DNA from 4 places in the Pseudomonas sp. 32A genome. Region 4 is predicted to be linked to each of the others. Evidence: predicted binding sites of a transcription regulator. Region 4 holds the regulator's gene; each other region holds the start of a gene.
What was found. Region 4 encodes FliA, which starts transcription of late flagellar genes. Its sites were predicted from a motif close to CTAAAGTTTNNNNNNNNNNNGCCGNTAA; they were not measured.
Positions count from the first base shown of each region.

Region 1: the regulator FliA is predicted to act here: its motif matches at 1,566-1,593, upstream of ACUN0G_RS19305 (flagellar protein MotY).
Region 2: the regulator FliA is predicted to act here: its motif matches at 2,230-2,257, upstream of flgM (flagellar biosynthesis anti-sigma factor FlgM).
Region 3: the regulator FliA is predicted to act here: its motif matches at 2,634-2,661, upstream of motA (flagellar motor stator protein MotA).

Region 1 is NZ_JBQYLY010000001.1:4,212,793-4,217,297, reverse strand. It holds gene ACUN0G_RS19310 (argininosuccinate synthase) at 1-464, opposite strand, end outside; gene ACUN0G_RS19305 (flagellar protein MotY) at 594-1,502, opposite strand; gene pyrC (dihydroorotase) at 1,659-2,705, shown strand; gene rnt (ribonuclease T) at 2,702-3,379, shown strand; gene ACUN0G_RS19290 (peroxiredoxin) at 3,445-4,047, opposite strand; gene ACUN0G_RS19285 (bacterioferritin-associated ferredoxin) at 4,291-4,505, shown strand, end outside.
Region 2 is NZ_JBQYLY010000001.1:4,572,975-4,577,479, reverse strand. It holds gene cheR (protein-glutamate O-methyltransferase CheR) at 1-331, opposite strand, end outside; gene ACUN0G_RS21100 (chemotaxis protein CheV) at 375-1,307, opposite strand; gene flgA (flagellar basal body P-ring formation chaperone FlgA) at 1,388-2,152, shown strand; gene flgM (flagellar biosynthesis anti-sigma factor FlgM) at 2,294-2,617, shown strand; gene flgN (flagellar protein FlgN) at 2,666-3,133, shown strand; gene ACUN0G_RS21080 (flagellar brake protein) at 3,229-3,978, shown strand; gene ACUN0G_RS21075 (MFS transporter) at 4,040-4,505, opposite strand, start outside.
Region 3 is NZ_JBQYLY010000001.1:369,417-373,921, forward strand. It holds gene asd (archaetidylserine decarboxylase) at 1-136, opposite strand, end outside; gene ACUN0G_RS01630 (rhodanese-like domain-containing protein) at 153-968, opposite strand; gene ACUN0G_RS01635 (HDOD domain-containing protein) at 1,027-2,562, opposite strand; gene motA (flagellar motor stator protein MotA) at 2,729-3,580, shown strand; gene motB (flagellar motor protein MotB) at 3,584-4,505, shown strand, end outside.
Region 4 is NZ_JBQYLY010000001.1:4,741,732-4,746,236, forward strand. It holds gene flhF (flagellar biosynthesis protein FlhF) at 1-965, shown strand, start outside; gene fleN (flagellar synthesis regulator FleN) at 1,071-1,904, shown strand; gene fliA (RNA polymerase sigma factor FliA) at 1,901-2,641, shown strand; gene ACUN0G_RS21955 (chemotaxis response regulator CheY) at 2,812-3,186, shown strand; gene ACUN0G_RS21960 (protein phosphatase CheZ) at 3,205-3,993, shown strand; gene ACUN0G_RS21965 (chemotaxis protein CheA) at 4,005-4,505, shown strand, end outside.

The DNA.
Region 1 (4,505 bases), 530 kb from region 4:
TCACGGGACAGCAGGTCCCACTCACGCCACGGAGCAATGACTTTTACGCCTGGCTTCAAGGCATAGGCGCCCAGTTCGAAACGCACTTGGTCGTTGCCCTTGCCGGTGGCGCCATGGGAAATGGCGTCAGCGCCGGTTTCGTTGGCGATTTCGATCAGGCGCTTGGCGATCAGCGGACGTGCGATGGAAGTACCCAGCAGGTACTCGCCTTCGTAGACAGTGTTGGCGCGAAACATCGGGAAAACGAAATCGCGGACGAACTCTTCGCGCAGGTCGTCAATGTAGATCTCTTTCACGCCCATGGCTTGCGCCTTGGCACGTGCAGGTTCGACCTCTTCGCCCTGACCCAGGTCAGCGGTGAAGGTCACCACTTCACAGTTATAAGTATCCTGCAGCCACTTGAGGATCACCGAAGTGTCCAGGCCGCCGGAATACGCGAGAACGACCTTGTTTACGTCGGCCATGCCATCACTCCACGGGGTTGTACGGAAAGGCGTCGATTCTACCGACCAAAACCGTGAATTTACAGAGGCGCGACAGCAAATGAAGATAAAGCGACAGATTATGTCGAGCGGGCGACGAAACGCAGCACCTTATGAGGTGGCAGCGGCGTTGCCTGGCGCTTTGGCTTGGGGCGCCGGTTTTTCGGGGGCTGCCACCCGTTCGAGCTGAATATTCACCCGACGGTTTTTCGCCCGGTTGGCCGGGTTGGTGTTCGGCGCCAACGGGTAGCTTTCACCATGGAAACGCAGGGTAATCTGCGATTCATCGATGCCATTGGCCTTGAAGTAGTCCATCACCGCCAATGCTCGACGCCGCGATACATCGCGGTTGGTCAGGCGATTGCCGCTGTTGTCGGAGTGGCCGTCCAACTCGATGTGGTTAACCGTCGGGTCGGCTTTCATGAACTCGATAATCACCGAGAGCTTTTTCTTGGCCGCCGCATCCAGTTCGATGCCACCGCCTGGAAAACCCACTTCGGTCTGTTTGACCTGCTCGAAATTCATCGGCAGCAGCTTGGTGGTGCACAGCTGATAGTCGTTGTACGCCTTGTTGAATTTCACCGGCAACAGGCGAATCTCGGAATATCCGCCATCGCGTCCATAGTGCCGCACCGTCGGGGTACGACCTTCGAGCAAGCCGGTGAACAAGCGCCCGGCCTGGGCCTGGGAGCTGTTAAACAGTACATCACCATTACCGACGCGCACCGCGCCGAGGTTGATATCACCACGCCCCGGCTGCCACGGCGCAGCGGCCGCCAGCAGGGTTGCGGAACCGGCGCCAAACGAACCGTTAAAGGCTTTCAGACGAAACGTCGCCTGCTCGCCGGCCCGGCGCACGAACTCGCCCGAGCCGAAATCGGTGATCGGCTGGCTCAAGCGGCACTCGAATTTATCGCCCTCCACTTTCCACTCAATATTCTCCAGACGTGTCTGGAACGTGAGGGCCATCGCGGGCAGGCTGGCAAACACACTGAGCAGGGCTAGATAATGCTGGCGCACGGGAGGCTCCACTGGTTTCTACAACACATCAAGGCGTCATACATCGTTAAGGCATACCCAGGGATATCGGTCGTATCCTGCAAAACTTGATAGCGAGTGCCTGCAAGAGTCTTTTCCGGTAGCATTCCCACCAGATTGACCCGCCTGGAATCCCCAATGTCCGACCGCCTGACCCTGCTGCGTCCCGACGACTGGCATATTCATCTTCGCGATGGTGCTGCGTTGCCCCAAACCGTGGCCGATGTAGCGCGCACGTTTGGCCGCGCCATCATCATGCCTAACCTGGTACCTCCGGTGCGTAACGCCGCGGAAGCCGATGCCTATCGCCAGCGCATTCTTGCTGCCCGACCGGCCGGCAGCCGCTTCGAACCGTTGATGGTGCTGTACCTGACCGACCGCACCCAGCCCGAAGAAATTCGCCAGGCCAAAGCCAGCGGTTTCGTGCACGCCGCCAAACTGTACCCGGCCGGAGCGACCACCAACTCCGATTCCGGCGTCACCAGTATCGACAAGATCCTGCCGGCCATCGAAGCCATGGCGGAAGTGGGCATGCCGTTGCTGATCCACGGTGAAGTCACCCGTGGCGATGTCGATGTATTCGATCGTGAAAAGATCTTCATCGACGAGCACATGCGTCGTGTGGTCGAGTTGTTCCCGACCCTGAAGGTCGTGTTCGAACACATCACCACCGCCGACGCCGTGCAGTTCGTCACCGAGGCTTCGGCCAACGTCGGCGCGACCATCACCGCCCATCACCTGTTGTACAACCGCAACCACATGCTGGTGGGCGGGATTCGGCCGCACTTCTATTGCCTGCCGATTCTCAAGCGCAATACACACCAGGTGGCGCTGCTTGATGCCGCCACCAGTGGCAGCGAGAAATTTTTCCTCGGTACCGACTCTGCCCCCCACGCCCAACACGCCAAGGAAGCCGCGTGTGGTTGTGCCGGCTGCTACACCGCGTATGCGGCGATCGAGTTGTATGCCGAAGCGTTCGAACAACGCAACGCCCTGGACAAGCTTGAAGGGTTCGCCAGCCTCAACGGCCCGCGTTTCTACGGCCTGCCGGCGAATACCGACCGCATTACCCTGGTCCGTGAAGACTGGACCGCCCCCACCAGCCTGCCGTTTGGCGAGCTGACCGTTATCCCGCTGCGCGCCGGTGAAACACTGCGCTGGCGCCTGCTGGAGGAACACCCGTGAGTGAAGACCATTACGACGACGACCAGGAACACGGCGGCGGTGGTGGCGGTTCCCGTCACCCGATGGCCGAGCGTTTCCGTGGCTACCTGCCGGTTGTCATCGACGTAGAAACCGGCGGTTTCAATTGCGCCACTGACGCATTGCTGGAAATCGCCGCTACGACTATCGGCATGGACGAACAGGGTTTTGTGTTCCCGGAACACACCCACTTCTTCCGCGTCGAGCCGTTCGAAGGCGCCAACATCGAAGCGGCCGCCCTGGAGTTCACCGGGATCAAGCTCGATCACCCGCTGCGCATGGCAGTCAGTGAAGAAGCAGCGTTGACCGACATCTTCCGTGGTGTGCGCAAGGCCTTGAAGGCCAATGGCTGCAAGCGCGCGATCCTGGTGGGTCACAACAGCAGCTTCGACCTGGGCTTCCTCAACGCCGCTGTGACGCGCCTGGACATGAAGCGTAACCCGTTTCACCCGTTCTCCAGCTTCGACACTGCGACCCTTGCCGGCTTGGCCTATGGCCAGACCGTGCTGGCAAAAGCCTGCCAGGCCGCCGGTATCGACTTCGACGGTCGTGAGGCCCACTCGGCTCGCTACGACACCGAGAAGACGGCCGAGCTGTTCTGCGGCATCGTCAACCGCTGGAAACAAATGGGCGGCTGGGAAGACTTCGGCGACTGAAGCTGAATCCCGCGCATAAAAAAACCGGCCTTCTCAGGCCGGTTTTTTTGTCCCGCGAATCTGGCTTACAGCTTGCCAGCGTTCTCGGTCAGGTAAGCCGCAACGCCTTCTGGCGAAGCGTTCATGCCTTTGTCGCCTTTTTTCCAGTTGGCAGGGCAAACTTCACCGTGCTCTTCGTGGAATTGCAGAGCGTCGACCAGGCGGATCAGCTCTTCCATGTTACGGCCCAGCGGCAGGTCGTTGATGATCTGCGAGCGCACAACGCCCTTGTCGTCGATCAGGAACGCGCCACGGAAAGCCACGCCGCCTTCGGACTCAACGTCGTAGGCCTTGGCGATGTCGTGCTTCATGTCGGCAGCCATGGTGTATTTGACTTTACCGATGCCGCCATCATTGATGGCGGTGTTGCGCCAGGCGTTGTGGGTGAAATGGGAGTCGATGGAAACGGCTACCACTTCAACGTTACGGGCCTTGAAATCGTCCATGCGGTGATCCAGAGCGATCAGCTCCGATGGGCAGACGAAGGTGAAGTCCAGCGGGTAGAAGAACACCAGGCCGTATTTGCCTTTGATGGCTTCAGACAGTTTGAAGCTGTCTACGATTTCGCCATTGCCGAGGACGGCGGGTACGTCGAAATCCGGGGCTTGTTTGCCGACGAGTACGCTCATTGGGTATCTCCTGATGGTGGTGACTTGAAGTAAAAGGATCCCTTCCAGTGTGCCGTGGGTAAACGACAGCCCTGTGACGGGATCACGCTTCGTGAAGACCGACCATCATACACGGCTCGGGAAAAAACCGTTCGTCAGTGGGTCATCAATCTGTTTCAAACACCCATGAAACTACTTTGACAATCATTCTCGTTAACATTAAGATCCATCGCACTTAAGCCTTACCCGCGATGGTTCTCCCTTATGTATGTCTGCCTCTGCACTGGCGTCACCGACGGACAAATCCGCGAAGCAATCTACGAAGGTTGCTGCAGCTACAAGGAAGTACGTGAAACCACCGGCGTTGCCAGCCAATGCGGCAAATGCGCCTGCCTCGCCAAGCAAGTGGTACGGGAAACCCTGACGCAGCTGCAAACTGCCCAGGCTGCGATCCCCTACTCAGCAGAATTTACACACGC
Region 2 (4,505 bases), 170 kb from region 4:
AGGCGGCCGACCAGATGCGCAGGCGCTGGCCCGGTGCGGCCTTGATCGCTTCAGGCAGCACCTTGTTCTTGAGCACTTCAAACGGATAGGTATCGCGAAACCACAAGGTTTCGTTGGTGGTCATGGCATCGACCACCATCTCCTTGAGCCCGCTGCGCGGCTGGCCCTGGATCCGTTGCACCAACTCCCCGAGGGACTTGATGCCCTGCTGCTCCATCAGTTTGTTGAGACGGCTGGATACCAGGTATTGCTTGTTTTCACCGAGCAATATGCCACAGGCTTTTTCCAGGAAGACCCGGAACTGTTCGAAATCCAAATTACCCGTAGACAATGATACCGCCTCTTAAATCGTGTGACCGCCAGGGAAAAGGCCCCTAGCCGTGATCTGCTGCCTTGATCCGGTCGACTACCCGGGATGCCAGGTCATCAGGGCGGAATTTGGCCAGGAAGTCATCGGCACCGACCTTCTTGACCATCGCCTGATTGAATACACCCGACAACGAAGTATGCAGGATGATGTGTAGTTTTTGCATGCGTGGGTCGTTGCGTATCTCGGCCGTGAGGGTGTAGCCGTCCATTTCCGGCATCTCGATATCCGAGATCATCATCAGGAATTCTTCTTCCGGCTTCTTGCCCTCGTCCACCAGCTTGCGCAGGTAATCCAGGGCCTGTCGACCGTCATTGAGCGCCACCACTTCAACGCCAACCGTCTGCAGGCAACGGGACACCTGTTTGCGCGCCACCGAGGAGTCGTCCACCGTCAACACTCGCAGCGAGATCGCCTTGTGCGCGGTTTCGGCGTCTACCACACCCACCGATATCGCCTCCGACGTCGGAGCCACTTCGGCGAGGATTTTCTCCACGTCGATGATTTCCACCAACTGGTTGTCGACCCGCGTCACTGCCGTGAGGTAGTGATCGCGGCCGGTGCCCTTGGGCGGCGGATGAATCTCTTCCCAGTTCATGTTGACGATGCGTTCCACAGAGCGCACCAGGAAACCCTGGGTCTTGGTGTTGTACTCGGTGATGATCACGAACGGACTCTCACGATCCTGCAAACCCGACGAACCGGTGGCCATGGCCAGGTCAAGAATCGGGATGGTCGCGCCACGGATATTGGCCACACCGCAAACCACCGGACTGGATTTGGGCATGATTGTCAGCTTGGGACACTGCAGTACTTCCCGAACCTTGAAGACGTTAATCCCGTAAAGCTGCTTGCCGTCCAGACGAAACAGCAGCAACTCCAGGCGATTCTGCCCCACCAGCTGTGTGCGCTGGTTCACTGAATCCATTACACCGGCCATGCACAGACTCCTACGCTAAAACTTAGGGGTACGACGCGTCCCCAACACTAAACGGCACGAGCTTTGCTTTTTTATTGGCCATGGACATCAAAACGACAGTTTCCCGACGCCTCCGATCCCCACAGTACCGCAGATTGCTCTGCGTCTCGATGGCGTTGCTTGCCTTGGCTACGGGCCAGCCGGCCCGCGCCGATAACGTCACCTTGCCTGATCTACTTATCGGCGTCACTCAAGGCTTTCTTGAGTTCACTGTAGAAGATTATCTGGCAACGACGCAGACACCGGGCCGCTATGAAATCCAGGTCAACCAATTGGATCCGCGCTTGCGCATGCCCATGTGTGACAGAGAATTGACAGCTTCCCTGGAAAGCCCCGCCCAGCCCATCGGGCGCGTGACCGTGAAGGTGCGCTGCGAAGGCGCCTCGCCCTGGACGGTGTTTGTGCCGGCCCAGGTCAAATTGTTCCGCGACGTCGTGGTGGTGACACGCCCGCTGAAACGCACCGGAATCATTGGTGACGAAGACATTGCGATGCGCGAACGGGACATCAGCCTGATCAATCAGGGCTATCTCACTTCCCTGGATCAGGCGCTCGGGCAGAAACTTACCCGACCAATGGTCGCCGACCAGGTGATTACCCTGGTCCATCTTGAACAGGCCGAAGTGGTGCGCAAAGGTGACCAGGTGGTGATCTCCGCCAGCAGCGGCGGCCTGAATGTAAAAATGCCGGGTGAAGCCCTCTCCAATGGCGGCATGAGTGAACAGATTCGCGTGAAGAACCTCAACTCCAACCGCGTGATCAAGGCCCGGGTGACGGCACCGGGGCAAGTTGAGGTGGCTCTATAGATCACTGGCATCGGACGCCGGCTTTTCCTACACTGTGCGCAAAGCGGTATCGCGTATAGGTTTATTGTCAATCGAGCCTAAAGTTTGTCCGGGTATGGCCGAAAACATGGCAAGCGTCCAAATACCCAGAGGTTTTTTAACATGGTCATCGATTTCAGTCGTTTGAATAACGCCCTGCCAACGCCCGGTTCTTCACGCACCAACGGTGCCAAAGACAGCGTTGAAGCCAAGTCCCAGCCTCTGCCTGCCAAGACAGAACAGGCCGGTGCGAGCCAAAGCGGGGAATCGGTACACCTGAGCAATGAGGCTCAACAGTTGCAAAAGGTCACTGACTCGCTGAGCGATCAGCCGGTTGTCAATAAAGCTCGCGTGGCTGAATTGAAGCAGGCGATTGCGGATGGCAGCTATAAGGTCGACAGCAACCGTGTAGCCAGCAAGCTGCTTAACTTCGAAGCCGAGCGCTAGGCAAAGGCCTGCGCCAGGCTTTTGGACGCTTAAAACCCAAGGCCAGCCATGCACGACGAAAACTTGCTACAACTGATCATTGAAGACCTGCCTCCTGCACAGCAGTTGCTGGAGCTACTTCGGGAAGAGTCCCTGGCCCTGTTTGGCCGGGATATGCGCATGCTGGAAGAAATTCTGGCGCGCAAGCAGTCGTTGATCGTCCTGCTGGAACAGCACGGCAAGAAACGCAGCCAGATTCTCCTCAGCCTGGGCCTCTCCGCCGACCATAAAGGCCTGGAGCAACTTGCCAGCCACTCTACGGTGGGCGACCAGTTGCTGGCCCAAAGCAAAGAACTCAACCAGTTACTGACCCTGTGCCAGGAAACCAACCTCCTCAACGGCCAGGCGATCCAGCTGCAACAAGCCACCACCGCCAATCAGTTGCGTATCCTCCACGGCGGCGAGCCTCCGGCCCTCTACAACGCTCAAGGCTCCACCTCACGCCTGGCCAAGCCAAGCACCCGCAGCCAAGCCTGAAACCAGCTGACACGCGCCCTATCCAAGGCGCGTCACATGCTGGCAAAATGAAAGCACTTGCGTGTAGTCGTATTTTGTCTGGAGATGGAAGAACCGTGTTCAACGCCCCTAACGCGGAAGATGCTCCGCAGCCACCCAAGGTACTCACCACGCCGCTGGAAATCGCTGGCACCTTGCGGATGCTACAAGAGAGCCATGATCCGCTGATCATCACCTTCCACGAACGCAACCAGCGCTTTCAAAGCTACCTGGTGGAAATCGACCGGGAAAGCCAGACGCTGGCCCTGGACGAAATGATCCCGCGGGACGGCGAACGCTACCTTGAGAATGGCGAAGCTTTCCGTATCGAAGGTTTCCACGATGGCGTGCGAGTGGCCTGGGAAAGCAACGGCACCCTGACCATCGACGAAGCTGGCGGCCACCGCATCTACCGCGGCAGCATGCCCGACGAAGTGATCTACCATCAGCGTCGCAATGCCTTCCGCGCCGCCCTGAAGCTGGCACAACTGGTCAGCGTCGAACTGGGTGGCGAAAAACTCAAGGCCCCCATCAGCGGCAAGTTGCTGGACATTTCCGCCACCGGCTGCAAATTGCGTTTCGAAGGGGACATCTCCGAGCGTCTGCAACTGGGCCAGGTCTACGACCGCTTTATCGCCGCCCTGCCCTTTGGCAGCATGACCACCGCGGTGGAGCTGCGGTACCTGCACTTCGAAGAAAGGATCAACACCACCTTCGCCGGCGTACGTTTTCATAACATGAGCGGGCTGGTGCAGCGTCAGGTCGAGCGGTTTGTGTATCAACTGCAGCGTGAAGCTCGCCGCTTCGACAAGGACGATGATTTTTAAACACTAAAGATCGCGATAAAAAAAACGGGCAGTTCCTCAAGGGAACTGCCCGTTTTTGCTTTCAGGGGCGCGCCCTGCTCAGGTCATGGGGGTGCTCATCCGGGTCCGGATGCTCCGGGGGCTCGGTGACCGGTGATGGCTCCTGCACCTCGGGATCGACTTCAGGCTCAGGGTCCGGAACGGCGGTCTGCATCTGCTCCTGCACCACCTGCTCGTCCACGCGCGGGTCGAGGCACGCCACCAGCGGCGAGCTGGACATGCTGTCAGGCATCGCCACGTGATGCAGCGGTGCATCGTCCACCTGATGCAGGTTGGTGACGGCCTTGGGCCGGATGCGCCACACCAGGATCAACGCACACAGGCTGAAAAACGCATACAGCATGTGGCTGCCGAACAGCTTCATCACCACACCGGCCAACAGCGGGCCGACACTGGCGCCGATACCGTAGGTCACCAGCAACATCGCGGTAAGCGACACCCGGCGATCACCTTCGACGTGGTCGTTGGAAAACGCCACGGCCAACGGG
Region 3 (4,505 bases), 4.4 Mb from region 4:
GATAGCGCTTGGCGAACCAGGTGGTGAACGCATTCTTGAACCAGCGTACGCGGCATTCGGCAATGCAACCGGCCAGACGCGACAGCAGGTGGTGGGGCAGCAAGTACTGGCTGAGGATGAACAACTGCTTTTTCATTAACTGTCCTTAAACCTTAAATCTCAACGGGGGTGTCGGGGTGGTTGCCCCATTCGCCCCAGGAACCGGCATAACCTTTGACTCGCGGATAACCGAGCGCCTTGGCCACCAGGTAGGTGAAGCCAGAACGGTGGTGAGTCTGGCAGTGGGTGATGATTTCTTTGTCGCGGGTCAGCCCGAGGTCTTCGAGGATCTGCGGCATGTCGCGGCGGATGCGCAGTTGGCGCGCCTTGTCCATGCCGGCGGTCCATTCGAAGTTCACCGCGCCCGGGATATGTCCACCCTTGGCCGCGAGGACTTTCTCCCCGGAGTATTCCAGCGGGCCGCGGGCATCCCAGATGCCCAGGTCGGCAGCGCCGAGGCGGCTTTGCAGGTACTCGCGGGTGGCGGTGGGTTCTTCATGCAACGTCAGGCTGACCGGGCCGCCGGCGCTGGCCGGTACCTCGGTGGACACTGGGTGTTTTTCTTCCAGCCACGCCAGCAGGCCGCCGTCGAGGTAGTGGTATTTCTTGTGGCCGATGACGTCGAGCATCCAGATGAATCGCCCGGCCCAGCCGCCGCCTTCGTCGTCGTACACCACGTAAGTGGCATCCGGGGTGTGGCCCAGTTCGCCGAACAGCTTTTCCAGATCAGCCTTGCCCGGCAGCAGGCCCGGCGCTGGTGGCTGGCCCAGTTGGGTGCGCTTGGGGTCGACAAAGCGTGCGCCGGGGATATGCCCTTCGGCATAACGTGCGGCGCTGGTGAGGTCCACCAGGATCAGGTGTTCGGCATCAAGGCGACCGAGCAGGTCACTGGCCTCGATAACCAGCGGCAAGCCAGAGAAGTCAGGCATGTGAGGTCTCCTGGGCATAAAAGTTGGGCGCTAAAGGAGGGCGATTGTAGCGCAAGCTTCAGGCGCTGCGGTTGGTAAAGCTGTGCAGGGCCTTTTCGATGCATTGGGCGGTTTTGCCGAAGGCTTGCACGGTGGTTTCCGAGAACGGCCCGCCGCCCTGGTCGGCCACCATCAGCATCACCACCCGGCCATTACAACTCAGAGAGCGCAGCAGCAGATGCTCGCCCTTGAACAGGCGGCGCAGTTGCGCAGGCAGGAGTGCCGAGAACTGAGCATGGTTGTCGGGGTTGAGGCGCACCTGAGCGGACTTGGCCAGCAGGCGTTGCAGCAGGGTGCTTTGTGTCGCGTCGAGGCTCATGTGGTCGGCGTCTTTGGGGAGGCCGTCGACTTGATGCACGCGCAAGGTGCTCAGGGTTTTGTCCGCCATCAGCAGCATCACCCGTTGCATGCCGCAGGCCACCAGGGCTTCCTTGGCGCAGGTGGTCAGGTGCATGGCGTTGGCAAAGCGGTTCGGCTCTACCAGCAATTCGGTGCAGCGCTTGCGCCAGATTGCCAGGGATTCGGCGGTGGGCGGTGGTGCCGGCAGCAACCCATGGTGAACGCGCTGCACATCCCAGGGCCAGAGCAACGACAACGCCGGGTGCCACAGGTCGCGCATGAGAGTGTTGCGGGCACTGATCGCTGCGTGTTGGTGAGACTGTTGTTGCACCTCGGCCAGCGGTTGTTGCAGGTAAAGCGCGGTCAGGTATTGCCAGCGTTGGGTGTGCGGGCAGGTCCACGACTCCTGCGCCGCCAGCGCCAGGCCGTTGGCCAACAGCACGGTATTCGCCGGCTGATTCAGCCAGCGGCGCAGGTTCGGGTCGGCATCCAGCAACTGCTGTTGACGCAAGGGTTCGTCTGCGCGGGCGATGCGCAGCGCCTTGGCCAGCAAACGCTTTTCCTTCAACAGCAAGGTATAACCCTGGGACACCCAGATCGGCAGGCGCCAGGCTTCGGTCAATCCCAGGCACAGGTCCAGCAGGCGCACACCGAACAGTTCCTGTTCGACTATGCGGGCCGATTCACCCTTGTGGATCACTCGCAGTTCCCATGCTTCCAGCAGCTTGGGATAGGCAATCGCCATCGGCCACAGCGGCGAAAGAAACAGCAGGCTGCCCCAATGAATGTCTTGCCACAGGCGCGCCAGGCGGCTGGCGAACAGGCCGCTGGCTTGTTGCGAGGCGTGCTGGCTGATCATCTGCAACTGGCGAAGGGCCACGGGGATTTCATTCAGTGGCACTGAAGGCAGGCGCGACAGCAGTTCCTCGGTGCGTTTGAGGCCGAGGCGATTGATCGCCACTTCGAGGTTTTCTGCGGGCTCCGCCAGGCTGCCATGGGCCTGGTTATTCGCCTCGCGCATCACGCTGAGCACCAGTGCCGGGCTGTTCTGCATCAGATCCGCAATATCGCGCAACGAACTGCGGTTGTCGGCGATGGCCTTGCAGACACGGTCGTGGCTTGCCTGTGGAACAGGCAAGAGCACATCGTCCAGACGCTTTATCCAAGCGGCCAGCGTCGTGGGTTTTTGAGTTGGGACTGTCGTTTCATTTGCCATGATTGGGGCGCGATCATCACTTGCGGTCAACACGCCCGGGACGGGCCGAACTGGTTTTTCGCCATAACGAGCTATAGTCTGGCGCAGATTTGCCGATAAGTAGAACAAGAGTTTTCAACTCTGGCGAATATGACCCTGAACCCGACGGCGCAAGTACTCATCCCCTATGGCTAAAATTATCGGCATCATCGTCGTCATCGCGAGCGTGCTCGGCGGATACGTCCTTTCCCACGGCAAGATTGCGGCGCTGATCCAGCCCTTCGAAGTGCTGATTATCGGCGGTGCGGCGTTCGGTGCATTCCTGCAAGCCAACCCTGGCTACATGACCATGCACGTGATCAAGAAGTCGCTGGGTATGTTCAGCTCGCGCTTCTCCCACACCTTCTACCTGGAAGTGCTGGGGCTGATCTACGAGATCCTCAACAAGAGCCGCCGCGAAGGCATGATGGCCATTGAAGGTGATATCGAGGACGCTTCGGCGAGCCCGATTTTCGCCAAGTACCCGGCGGTGCTCAAAGACGAGCGCATGACTGCCTACATCTGTGATTACCTGCGCATCATGTCGTCCGGCAACATGGCGCCCCATGAGCTGGAAGGCTTGTTCGACATGGAGCTGTTCAGCCTCAAGGAAGAGCTGGAGCACCCGTCCCACGCCGTGACCGGTATCGCTGACGGCATGCCCGGTTTCGGTATTGTTGCGGCGGTTCTCGGGATCGTAGTGACCATGGCCTCCCTCGGCGAAGGCGATCAGGCTGCCATCGGCATGCACGTAGGTGCGGCGCTGGTAGGTACCTTCTTCGGTATTCTCGCGGCCTACGGTTTCTTCGGCCCGCTGGCCACGTCCCTGGCCCACGATGCCAAGGAAGAAGTGAATCTGTACGAAGCCATCAAGGCGTGCCTGGTGGCATCGGCTTCCGGCATGCCGCCATCGCTGGCGGTGGAGTTCGGGCGCAAGGTGCTGTATCCGAAGCACCGTCCAAGCTTCGCTGAGTTGGAACAAGCGGTTCGCGGTCGCTAAGCCATGGAAAACAACCAGCCGATCATCATCAAGCGCGTCAAGCGCTTCGCTGCGGGGCACCATGGCGGCGCCTGGAAAATCGCCTTCGCCGACTTTGCGACGGCGATGATGGCGTTCTTCCTGGTGCTGTGGCTGATGTCCACCGCTACGCCGGAACAGAAGATCGCCATCGCCGGGTACTTCAAGGACCCCATCGGTTTCTCCGAGAGCGGCACGCCTTTTGTGATCGACCTCGGTGGTTCGCCGCAACTGGCGCCAGAGCGCACCATCAATCCTGAGGTCAAGACCGATTCGCCCCAGGAAAAAATTCCGATCGAGCGCGATACCGTTGAGAGCATGGCCGAACAGGTCGAGCAGGAGCGCCTGGAATTGCTGCTGCAAGAGCTGCAGACCAAGGTTGAGGAAAACCCGCAACTGCTGAAGTTCAAGGACCAGATTTCCTTCGAGATCACGCCCGATGGCCTGCGCATCCAGATCACGGACGCCGCCAACCGGCCGATGTTCGACTCTGGCAGCGCGCGGTTGAAGCCGTACTTTGAAGACATCCTGTTGGCCATGGCCGACACCATCAAGGCGGTGCCGAACAAGATCAGCATCAGTGGCCACACCGACGCCAAGCCGTATGCAGGGCAGGGCGACTTCGGCAACTGGGAGCTCTCGGCCAACCGGGCCAATGCCGCGCGCCGTGCACTGGTTGCTGGCAGCTATCCGGACCCGCAAGTGGCGCGGGTGGTGGGGTTTGCTTCCTCGCAGCTGTTTGATCCCAAGGATCCGTTCAACCCGATCAACCGACGCATCGATATCGTCGTGCTGACCAAAAAGGCCCAGCGGGCGATTGAAGGTGACCCGCCTGCGACGCCACCGGCGCCGACTCAGGGTGAAGGCGCGCCGGGCGAAGTGCCGGCAGACCCGAACGCACTGCCGC
Region 4 (4,505 bases):
CCGCCCCGGCGGCAGCGGTAGACCAGCGGGTATTCGACTCGATGCGTTTCGAACTCAACGGCCTGCGTGAACTGCTGGAAGTGCAGTTGGGCTCGCTGGCCTGGAACCAGTTGCAGGGCAGCCAGCCGCAACAGGCCAACCTGTGGCGTCGCCTGCAACGCATCGGCCTGTCTGGCCCGTTGTCCCGCGACCTGCTGCAGCTGACCACGCAAATTGAAGAACCTCGCCAGGCCTGGCGCATGCTCCTGGCTCACCTGGCGCGGATGATCGTCACCCCGGAAATCGAACCCCTGGAAGAAGGCGGCGTGATTGCCATGGTCGGCCCTGCCGGCATGGGCAAGACCACCACCCTGGCCAAGCTGGCCGCACGTTACGTGCTCAAGTACGGCGCACAGAACATCGCGCTGGTGAGCATGGACAGCTACCGCATTGGCGCCCAGGAGCAACTCAAGACCCTGGGCCGCATCCTCAATGTGCCGGTGACCCACGTCGACCCGGGCCAGTCCCTGGCCAACGCCCTCGACCCGCTGCTGCGCAAGCGCGTAGTGCTGATTGACACCGCCGGCCTGCAAGCCAGCGACCCGGCCCTGCGCATGCAGCTGGAAAGCCTGGCGGGGCGCGGGATCAAATCCCGAAACTATTTGGTACTGGCCACTACCAGCCAGAAGCAGGTATTGACCGCCGCCTATCACAGCTACAAGCGCTGTGGGCTGGCGGGCTGCATCCTGACTAAACTGGATGAGACGGCGAGCCTGGGCGAAGTATTGAGCCTGGCCATCAGTCATGAATTACCGGTTGCTTACCTGACCGATGGGCCGCGGATCCCGGATGATTTACATCTGCCGCGCCGTCATCAGTTGGTCAGCCGGGCTGTCAGCGTGCAAATGCAGGAAGAACCGAGTGAGGAAGCGATGGCTGACATGTTTGCTGACCTCTACCACAGCCCGAACAAGCGTGTCGGCTGAGGCAGTATGAACACATTGCAAAGTATCTACATCGATGGCCTGCCAGCAGTTCACGCGGCCAACTTATGTAGCCTGCGTCTAAGCAAGACAAGGTAAAGAAATAAAATGGGCAGCATGCATCCCGTACAGGTGATCGCGGTGACCGGCGGCAAAGGTGGCGTCGGGAAAACTAACGTGTCAGTGAATTTGTCCCTGGCTCTGGCAGAGCTTGGCCGTCGCGTCATGCTGCTGGATGCTGACCTGGGTCTGGCGAACGTTGACGTTCTGCTGGGACTGACGCCCAAACATACCCTGGCCGATGTGATCGAAGGCCGCTGTGAGCTGCGCGACGTACTGTTGCAAGGCCCTGGCGGGATTCGCATCGTGCCGGCCGCTTCCGGCACCCAGAGCATGGTGCACCTGAGCCCGGCGCAGCATGCCGGCCTGATTCAGGCGTTCAGCGACATCGGCGACAACCTCGACGTGCTGGTGATCGACACCGCCGCCGGGATCGGCGAATCCGTGGTCAGCTTCGTGCGCGCAGCTCAGGAAGTATTGCTGGTGGTGTGCGATGAACCGACCTCGATCACCGACGCCTACGCCCTGATCAAGCTGCTCAACCGCGACTACGGCATGAACCGCTTCCGCGTGCTGGCCAACATGGCCCAAAGCCCACAGGAAGGGCGCAATCTGTTCGCCAAGTTGACCAAGGTCACAGATCGCTTCCTCGATGTCGCCTTACAATACGTTGGTGCAGTTCCCTACGACGAGTGCGTACGCAAGGCCGTGCAAAAGCAGCGTGCGGTCTATGAAGCGTTCCCTCGTTCGAAGTGCGCATTGGCGTTCAAGGCTATTGCCCAGAAGGTCGATACCTGGCCGTTGCCCGCCAACCCTCGGGGGCATCTGGAGTTTTTCGTCGAGCGATTGGTGCATCAGACGAGCGCAGGACCGGTGCTATGACAGCCAGCGGCTACAACCTTTACAAGAAGTCGGCACGTGACAGTCAGGTCGAATTGATCGAGCGCTATGCGCCCCTGGTCAAGCGCATTGCCTATCACTTGCTGGCGCGCTTGCCCGCCAGTGTCCAGGTCGAAGACTTGATCCAGGCCGGGATGATCGGCTTGCTCGAAGTGTCGACCAAATACGACGCGAGCAAGGGCGCGAGTTTCGAGACCTACGCGGGGATTCGTATCCGTGGAGCCATGCTCGATGAAGTGCGTAAAGGTGATTGGGCGCCGCGTTCGGTACACCGCAATACGCGGATGGTGAGTGACGCGATTCGCTCAATTGAAGCAAAAACCGGTCGCGACGCTAAAGATCACGAAGTTGCGGCCGAACTCCAATTGAGTCTCGACGATTATTACGGGATTTTGAACGACACCTTGGGCAGCCGCCTGTTCAGTTTCGACGACCTTTTGCAGGACGGCGAACATGAAGGGCTGCACGAGGACGGCGCGAGTGCTCATCTCGAACCGTCACGCGATCTGGAAGATGAACGCTTCCAGCGTGCGCTGGCGGACGCGATTGCCAATTTGCCGGAGCGTGAGCGACTGGTGTTGGCGCTGTACTACGACGAAGAGCTGAACCTCAAGGAAATCGGTGAGGTCCTGGGGGTCAGCGAATCGCGAGTCAGCCAGTTACACAGCCAGTGCGCGGCCCGCTTGCGGGGGCGTTTGGGAGAGTGGCGAGCGCGCTGACAGGCAGTGTGGGGACACTGCGAACGATACCGTCCGGGCTCTGCGCCCGGACGGGCTTGGCCCGTGGTGCGCCCCCGGTAGTCCTTTTTGTGTAACGCCTGTTGATTGATATGGCGCGCCCAGGTGCTGGGCGCGTTTAAGACTGCTTGGAGGTCGAATTGGACAAGAACATGAAAATCCTCATCGTTGATGACTTCTCAACGATGCGGCGGATCATAAAAAACCTGTTGCGTGACCTTGGGTTCACTAACACGGTCGAGGCGGATGACGGCATTACGGCGATTCCGATCCTCAACAGCGGGAGCATCGACTTTCTGGTAACAGACTGGAACATGCCGGGCATGACCGGTATCGATCTGCTGCGCCACGTGCGCGCTGATGAAAAACTGCGCAGCCTGCCTGTGCTGATGGTGACCGCTGAAGCCAAGCGTGAACAGATCATCGAAGCCGCCCAAGCCGGGGTTAACGGCTACGTGGTCAAGCCATTCACTGCACTGGCCTTGAAAGAGAAGATCGAAAAGATCTTCGAACGCATCGGTCATTGATGCTGCCACGGGGGAGCTATGGAGCATAAAGAATCATCGCAGGCCGACTTTGAGTCGACCCTGAAAAAACATGCTCACCAACTTGTCGAAAGCCTTGAAAAAGGCCATTTCGGTGACGCGGTGCAGTTGATCCATGAGCTCAACCAGACCCGTGACCGCGGCCTGTACCAGGAAGTGGGCAAGCTCACGCGTGAGTTGCACAGTGCGATTGTCAATTTTCAGATTGACCCGCACATGCCCCAGGCCGAAGAAATCTCGCAGATCACGGATGCCACCGAACGCCTGTCCTATGTGGTCAGGCTGACTGAGGCGGCGGCCAACCGCACCATGGACCTGGTGGAAAACGCCACGCCTCTGGTCAACGGTATGGCCAGTGAAGCCAAGGCCCTGAGCACTGACTGGGGCCGGTTCATGCGTCGGGAAGTGGGCGCTGAAGAGTTTCGTGAACTGGCGCGTCGGGTTGAAGGCTTTTTGTCCCGCAGCGAGCAGGAAAACCGTACGGTTTCCAGCAACCTGAATGACATTCTGCTGGCCCAGGACTACCAGGATCTCACCGGTCAGGTGATCAAACGCGTGACCCAACTGGTCACCGAAGTGGAGAGCAACCTGCTCAAACTGGTGTTGATGGCGGGTCAAGTTGACCGGTTTGCCGGCATCGAACATGACCGCGAAGCGATCCTTTCTGAAAAAGATCCACAAAAACACCTCGCCAAGGGTGAAGGTCCGCAGATTCATGCCGATAAACGTGAAGACGTTGTATCCGGGCAAGACGACGTAGACGATTTGCTGTCCAGTTTAGGCTTCTAAGGAGCACACCCATGAGCTTCGGCGCCGATGAAGAAATCCTTCAGGATTTCCTTGTAGAGGCCGGCGAAATTTTAGAGCAACTGTCGGAACAACTGGTCGAGCTGGAAAGCCGACCGGATGATGCGAACCTGCTCAATGCAATTTTTCGCGGTTTTCACACTGTAAAAGGGGGCGCCGGCTTCCTCCAGCTCCACGAGCTGGTGGAGTGCTGTCACATCGCCGAGAACGTGTTCGACATCCTGCGCAAGGGTGAGCGACACGTCGACTCGGAACTGATGGACGTGATCCTGGAAGCGCTGGACGCGGTCAACGGCATGTTCAGTGAAGTGCGCGAACGTGCACCGATCACGGCCGCCACTCCGGAACTGCTGGCCGCCCTGGCGCGCCTGGCGGAACCTGCGGCCAATGCGCCGGTGGTCGAAGCGGTGGCTGAGCCTGTCGCCGAGCCCGCGGGCGACGTGACCGACAGCGAATTTGAACAACTGCTGGACTCGCTGAACGCCGTCAAGGCC